DNA from 2 places in the Kluyvera sp. CHPC 1.2972 genome. Region 1 is predicted to be linked to the other one. Evidence: predicted binding sites of a transcription regulator. Region 1 holds the regulator's gene; the other holds the start of a gene.
What was found. The regulator PurR, encoded in region 1, represses purine synthesis genes. The targets are predictions, from matches to a motif close to CANGCAAACGTTTGCNTG.
Positions count from the first base shown of each region.

Region 2: the regulator PurR is predicted to act here: its motif matches at 1,810-1,827, upstream of purM (phosphoribosylformylglycinamidine cyclo-ligase).

Region 1 covers NZ_JAPKIB010000003.1:56,729-60,711, forward strand. Annotated here, with positions in the region: gene V6944_RS06255 (MFS transporter) at 1-227, opposite strand, end outside; gene cydH (cytochrome bd-I oxidase subunit CydH) at 388-477, opposite strand; gene purR (HTH-type transcriptional repressor PurR) at 772-1,797, shown strand; gene punR (DNA-binding transcriptional activator PunR) at 1,816-2,727, opposite strand; gene punC (purine nucleoside transporter PunC) at 2,841-3,983, shown strand, end outside.
Region 2 covers NZ_JAPKIB010000009.1:111,467-115,449, forward strand. Annotated here, with positions in the region: gene purN (phosphoribosylglycinamide formyltransferase) at 77-715, opposite strand; gene purM (phosphoribosylformylglycinamidine cyclo-ligase) at 716-1,753, opposite strand; gene bglK (beta-glucoside kinase BglK) at 2,041-2,919, shown strand; gene V6944_RS15200 (6-phospho-beta-glucosidase) at 2,944-3,983, shown strand, end outside.

The DNA.
Region 1 (3,983 bases):
AGGAAGATCAAGGCGTTACGGCGAGCACGATGTGAAAGGAGCAGCGTCATCAGCGGTGCGCCAACCATCACCCCTACGGCATAGGCGCTAATGAGCATCCCGGCAGCGGGAATGGAGACGTCTACGCCCTTAGCGATGACCGGCAGGAGCCCCATTGGCGAGAATTCGGTGGTCCCGATGCCAAAGGCCCCAATGGCTAACGCCAGTAAGGGAAAGTTAATTTTCATGCAAATGCTCCGGTTGGCCGCACGACAGACGCGGCATGTCGATAATGGGCAAAAGCATGACATCAATCACATAAAAACAGAAGTGTACAAAACAGCAAAAGATTATTGCTAAACGGGTAACAATCAGACAGGAGGGAGCGGACGCCCCCTCGCAGAGGAATTAATGCAGTACAGCAGTCAAACTTGCGGCAACAATCAGCGCAAGGGTAATGACGGTGGTGGTGAGTGACATCTTAAGTTCGGTACTCATCAACTTTTCTCCTTTTTATCGCTACAGCAAAACTGTGCTAACGCATTTTTGCACAGTATTGCGCAAAAATCTTCACAGATTTAGCAGGATGTTGGTTTTTACTCTTCCACTTTGCGTCAGGATAAGTCAAAATTCGACGCTTATTTATAAGCGTACCGGCCATTGACCCCCTCCTGTCGTCCTGTATCGTTTTCCCGGCGAATCGCAATCCACAAAATTGCGTCAGGGTGTGTGAAGGCAAACGTTTTCCTTTCGATTTTATCAGGGGCAGGCCAGGGTCTGGAGTGAGATGGAATGGCAACTATTAAAGATGTAGCGAAGCGCGCAAACGTTTCCACTACAACCGTATCACATGTAATTAACAAAACGCGTTTTGTCGCCGAGGAGACGCGTGAAGCCGTCTGGGCGGCGATCAAAGAGTTGCACTACTCTCCGAGCGCCGTTGCCCGTAGCCTGAAGGTGAACCACACCAAATCGATTGGTTTGCTAGCGACCAGCAGCGAAGCGGCCTACTTTGCCGAAATTATCGAAGCCGTTGAGAAAAACTGCTTTGAGAAGGGCTATACCCTGATTCTGGGCAACGCCTGGAACAACCTGGAAAAACAGCGCGCCTACCTGTCGATGATGGCGCAAAAGCGCGTGGATGGCCTGCTGGTCATGTGTTCCGAGTATCCGGAATCCCTACTGACGATGCTCGAAGAGTACCGTCACATCCCGATGGTGGTGATGGACTGGGGCGAGGCTAAAGCGGACTTCACCGACTCGGTCATCGATAACGCCTTTGAAGGCGGCTATACCGCAGGCCGTTACCTGATTGAGCGCGGTCATCGCGATATCGGCGTGATCCCAGGTCCACTGGAGCGTAACACCGGCGCGGGTCGTCTGGCGGGCTTTATGAAAGCGATGGAAGAAGCGCACATCAACGTCCCGAAGAACTGGATTGTACAGGGTGACTTTGAGCCTGAATCCGGTTATCGCGCAATGCAGCAGATCCTGTCGCAGCAGCCGCGCCCTACTGCTATCTTCTGCGGTGGCGACATCATGGCGATGGGCGCACTGTGCGCCGCAGATGAAATGGGTCTTCGCGTGCCGCAGGACATTTCGCTGATTGGTTATGATAACGTGCGCAACTCCCGTTTCTTCACCCCGGCGTTGACGACGATTCACCAGCCGAAAGATTCGCTCGGTGAAACGGCGTTTAACATGCTGATGGACCGTATCGTTAGCAAACGCGAGACCTCGCAGTCGATTGAGGTGCATCCGCGTCTTATCGAACGTCGTTCCGTGGCCGACGGTCCGTTCCGCGACTACCGCCGCTAAGCATTACCCACGGACACCCTACTCGGGTGTCCGCAGCCACTCTTCATTTAGCGTCTCGCTATCCCCCAGATATTCCAGCAGCCAGCTTAATGCCGGCGATGCTTCGCTTTGCTGCCAGGTCAGGCAACAGGCGGCATCCGGGAACGGGTTTTCAAGCTGTAGCGCCACCCACTCCCCATTTTCCAACCACGGTTGCGCCAGATGCCCCGGTACCATCGCCGCGCATAGTCCCGCCGAGATACAGGTTTCCGATGAAGCCCAGTCCGGCACCACCACACGCTTCTGGTTATCGAGTAGCCAGGTCGTCCGCTTCGGCAGCGAACGCGAAGTATCTTCGCGCACCAGCGACGGCCAGTTGCGCAACACATCATCGCTGAGCGGGCCCTCCATCTGCGCCAACGGATGGATACTCGCCACCACGCAGTGCCAGTTGAGCATCCCCATATCACGAAACGCGAAGCGGCCACCGACCGGAATCGCCTGAGTGGCACCAATCGCCAGCTCCACGCGGCCATCGGCCAATGCATCCCAGACGCCATTAAACACTTCCTGATAAACAATCAGCTCCACGTCGCTAAAGTGGCGATAGAAATCGACAATCAGCTGCCGGGTTCGCTGCGGTTTCACGATATTATCGACGGCAATCGCCAACTGCCCTCGCCAGCCGTTAGCAATTTTCTGGCACTGTTGGCGAGTGATCTGCATTTTTTTGATAACAGACCGCCCCTCCTTCAAAAACCATACGCCAGCGGGAGTAAGTTCAACGTCGCGATGGCGCCGTTCGAACAGGGGAACAGCCAGCCACTCTTCCAGCTGGCGTACCGTATAGCTCACCGCAGAAGGCACGCGGTGCAGTTCCTGCGCGGCGGCACTAAAACTACCGTTACGTGCCACCGCATCAACCACTTCCAGTGAATATTCAGACCACATTTTCTGCCTGCAAAATTTTTGAATGCATGACGCAAATATTAGCGTTTCACAAGCCGTTATGCACTCTCTACACTCAGCGGCATCGTTTATTCATGATAAAAAGGGCGAAATTAATGCAACCTGGGAAAGGATTTTTAGTCTGGCTCGCGGGGCTGAGCGTATTGGGTTTTCTGGCTACCGATATGTATCTCCCCGCCTTTGCTGCCATTCAGGAAGACCTGCAAACGCCGGCATCAGCCGTCAGCGCGAGTCTTAGCCTGTTTCTGGCCGGTTTTGCCGTCGCGCAGCTCCTCTGGGGGCCGCTGTCAGACCGCTATGGTCGTAAGCCGATTCTGCTGTCCGGGTTAACCATTTTCGCTATTGGCTGCATTGGCATGCTGTGGGTGCGCGATGGTACCACGCTGCTGGTCCTGCGTTTTGTACAGGCCGTCGGCGTCTGCGCCGCGGCGGTGACCTGGCAGGCAATGGTCACCGACTACTATCCAGCTCAGCGCACCAACCGCATTTTTGCCACTATCATGCCGCTGGTTGGCCTCTCTCCGGCACTCGCCCCGCTGCTGGGTAGCTGGCTGCTGGCGCACTTTGACTGGCAGGCCATCTTCGCAACCCTGTTTATCATCACCCTGGTGCTGATGCTCCCGGCGTTCCGCCTCAAGCCTGCGCACAAAAAAAATGCCACCAGCGAAGAAAAGCTGACCTTTATGCGCCTGCTGCGCAGTAAAGACTATCGCGGCAACGTGCTGATTTACGCCGCCTGCTCGGCGAGCTTCTTCGCCTGGCTGACCGGTTCACCGTTCATCCTGCATGAGATGGGCTACAGCCCGACGGTAATTGGCCTGAGCTATGTGCCGCAAACCATCGCCTTCCTGATTGGCGGCTACGGCTGTCGCGCCGCGCTGCAAAAATGGCGTGGTGCCCAGATGCTGCCGTGGCTGCTGGTTATTTACGCGCTGAGCGTGGTGGGTACCTGGGCCGTGGGTCTGGCAGAAAACGCCTCGTTGACCGCCCTGCTGATTCCGTTCTGCGTGATGGCTATTGCCAACGGCGCGATTTATCCGATCGTCGTCGCTCAGACGCTGAAGCCCTTCCCGCAGGCGACGGGCCGTGCTGCTGCATTACAAAACACCCTGCAGTTAGGACTCTGTTTCCTGGCAAGCCTTGCGGTATCCACGCTGATTGCCACGCCGCTGCTGACCACCACCAGCGTGATGCTGGTGACCGTGCTGCTCGCAGGCGTTGGCTACTGGATGCAGTTA
Region 2 (3,983 bases), on a different contig from region 1:
TAGCCCGGCCGAACGAAGTGACGCCGGGGAGATGCCCCGGAGTCGGCGTTGACACGCCTCGTCCGGGCTACTGGATTTATTCTGCGGCATAGCCTTCCGGCGGCAGCTTAATGTCGTCAAGCCAGGCGTGATTATCCTGCATCTTCAGACGGCCATTAAGGAACCAGCTCACCACCAGAGGATAGATAGCGTGCTCCTGCGCCTGAACGCGTGAGGTGATTTCCGCTTCGTCGTCACCGGCGAAAACCGGCACCTTAGCCTGCAAAATCACCGGCCCGCCGTCCAGCTCTTCGGTCACGAAATGCACCGAGGTGCCGTGTTCCGTATCGCCGTTGTCCAGCGCCTGACGATGGGTGTTCAGCCCGGGATATTTTGGCAGCAGGGAAGGGTGGATGTTGAGCAGCTTGCCCTGATAGTGCTGAACAAACTCCGCGCTCAGAATGCGCATGTAGCCTGCCAGCACCACGACATCGGGCGCATAGGCGTCAATTTCATGCATCAGCTCGCGGTCAAAGGCTTCGCGGCTGGCAAATTGATTGGCAGCCAGCGCGTGCTGGGGAATACCCGCCTCACGCGCCCGCTCAAGGCCGAACGCGTCGGCCTTGTTGCTAAATACCGCCCTGATGGTGCCTGGAATCCTTTTCTGCTCACAGGCATCGATAATCGCCTGTAAGTTGCTGCCGCTGCCGGAAATCAGCACCACGATATTTTTCATTTATTCGATGACCACACGCTGTTCGGAATCAGAGGCTTTGATATAGCCGATTTTCCACGCGCTTTCACCTTTTTCGTTCATCAGCGCAATCGCTTTGTCAGCCTGATCGGCCGCCAGCGCAATAACCATGCCTACGCCGCAGTTAAAGGTGCGGTACATTTCATGCTGGCTCACGTTACCGGCATCCTGCAGCCAGTTGAATACTGCCGGCCACTGCCAGGAGGATTCATCGATAACGGCCTGGGTGTTGTCCGGCAGAACGCGCGGAATGTTTTCCCAGAAGCCGCCGCCGGTCAGGTGCGCGATAGCGTGAACGTCGACGCTGGCGATCAGCTCCAGAATGGACTTCACGTAGATGCGGGTTGGTGCCAGCAGATGGTCGGCGAGCGTTTTGCCTTCCAGCTGAGTGGTATCCGGGTTGCAGCCGCTCACTTCAACAATCTTGCGCACCAGCGAGTAGCCGTTGGAGTGCGGGCCGCTGGAGCCGAGGGCAATCAGCACGTCGCCGTCGGTCACTTTGCTGCCGTCGATGATTTCTGACTTCTCGACCACACCCACGCAGAAACCGGCGACGTCGTAATCTTCACCGTGGTACATGCCCGGCATTTCAGCGGTTTCGCCGCCAACCAGCGCGCAGCCAGACTGCAGGCAGCCTTCGGCGATGCCGCTGATAACGCTTGCTGCGGTATCGACGTCCAGCTTACCGGTTGCATAGTAGTCGAGGAAGAACAGCGGCTCGGCGCCCTGTACCACCAGGTCGTTCACGCACATGGCCACCAGATCGATGCCGATGGTGTCGTGACGTTTTAAATCCATCGCTAAACGCAATTTGGTACCAACGCCGTCAGTGCCGGAAACCAGCACCGGTTCGCGATATTTTTGCGGCAGCGCGCACAGTGCGCCAAAACCGCCTAATCCACCCATCACTTCCGGACGGCGAGTTTTCTTCACCACCCCTTTGATACGGTCAACCAGAGCGTTTCCTGCGTCAATATCAACACCGGCATCTTTATAGCTGAGAGAGGTTTTGTCGGTCACTGCTAAGTCTCCACGCGTTTGCGATAGCAAGAAAAATCGGCGCAATTCTATCAGTCCAGGCAAACGTTTGCGAGCCTATTCTGATCCCAATTTTTGCCTCCCGGTTTTTCCATTGTTTCCATCAATATATCGGTCAAATATGATACTGCTCACGAAAATGAAACCGGGTACACCCTTGTCCTTGCATCCACTTCGCACAATCCACATCATGGTAATGAAACCGGTTTCTGTTTTTGTTTCAGCGAAGCCAATCACCGATGTAAAAACGGCCAGAAGGGATGAATGGAATGAAGATTGCTGCCTTTGATATTGGGGGAACGGCGTTAAAGATGGGCGTTGTTGCCGCCAGCGGTGAACTGCTCGATAAGGGAAAAGAGCCAATCAGCAACAGCGATGGTGACCAGATTCTGGCGGCGATTGAGCGCTGGATTACGGCCCACCCAGAGTGCACCGGGATTGCCATCAGCGCACCGGGCTACGTTAACCCGCATACCGGCTTTATCGAAATGGGCGGCGCCATTCGTCGGTTCGACAACTTTGCAATTAAAGCGTGGCTGGAAGAACGTACCGGCCTTCCGGTGGCGATTGAGAACGACGCGAATTGCGTGCTGCTGGCCGAACGCTGGCAGGGCAAAGCCCGCGATATGGCCAACTGCCTGGTGATGACCATCGGCACCGGCATCGGCGGCGCTATCTTCTGCAACAACCAGCTGGTGCACGGCGCCCGTTTTCGCGCCGGTGAGTTTGGCTATATGCAAACCTTGCGCCCCGGCTCACGCGACGTCCGTCGCTACTCCATGAATGAAAACTGCACCCTGCGCGTGTTGCGCCATCGCTACGCGCAGCACATCGGCAAAACGCTGGAAGAGGTGACGGGCGAGGAAATTTTTGACCGCTTTGACGCGGGTGATGCCATCTGTCAGCGACTGGTATCAGAGTTTCTCAACGATATCGGCACCGGCCTTTACAACCTGGTGAACCTGTTTGACCCGCAGACCGTGTTTATCGGCGGCGGCATTGTCGAGCGCCCTGGTTTTCTGGCGCTGATGCGTGAGCATCTGGCCTGGTTCGGCATTGCCGACTACATCGATACCGTCAGCCACGGCAACGACGCCGGGCTTATCGGCGCGGTTTACCATTTCAATCAGCACTATTCGCAGCGATAACTCACTGTTTAACGAGGGAAAGATATGTCTGGATTTAAAGCTGGGTTTCTCTGGGGCGGCGCGGTAGCCGCACACCAACTTGAAGGCGGTTGGCAGGAAGGCGGGAAGGGGGTGAGCGTGGCGGATGTGATGACCGCCGGTGCGCACGGCGTGCCGCGCGAAATTACCAACGGCGTACTGCCAGGAAAAAACTATCCGAACCACGAAGCCATCGACTTCTATCATCGCTATAAAGACGATCTGAAGTTGTTCGCTGAGATGGGCTACAAATGCTTCCGTACTTCTATTGCCTGGACGCGTATTTTCCCGAACGGCGATGAGCTGACCCCGAACGAAGCGGGCCTGCAGTTTTATGACGACTTGTTCGACGAGTGCCTGAAGCTTGGCATCGAACCGGTCATCACGTTGTCGCACTTCGAGATGCCGTACCACCTGGTCACCGAATACGGCGGCTGGCGTAACCGCAAGCTGATTGAATTCTTCGTCCGCTTCGCCAACGTGGTGTTTACCCGTTACCAGCACAAAGTGAAGTACTGGATGACGTTCAACGAAATCAACAACCAGGCGAACTTCCACGAAGATTTTGCGCCGTTCACCAACTCGGGCCTGAAGTATCAGCCGGGTGAAGACCGCGAGCCGGTGATGTATCAGGCTGCGCACTATGAGCTGGTGGCGAGCGCGCTAGCCGTCAAAGCCGCGCGTGAGATTAACCCAGCGCTGCAGGTTGGCTGCATGATTGCCATGTGCCCAATCTACCCGCTGAGCTGTGCGCCAAACGATATGATGATGGCGATGAACGCCATGCACCGTCGCTACTGGTTTACCGACGTGCACGTGCGCGGCAAGTACCCGCAGCATCTGCTGAACTACTTCGAGCGTCGCGGTTTTGAGCTGGATATCACCGACGAAGACCGGCAGGCGCTGACCCAGGGCTGCGTCGATTACATCGGCTTTAGCTACTATATGTCGTTTGCCACCAAGGCCACCGACGATAACCCGCAGCTCGACTACGACGAAACCACCAGCCTGGTCTCTAACCCATACGTACAGAAGTCTGACTGGGG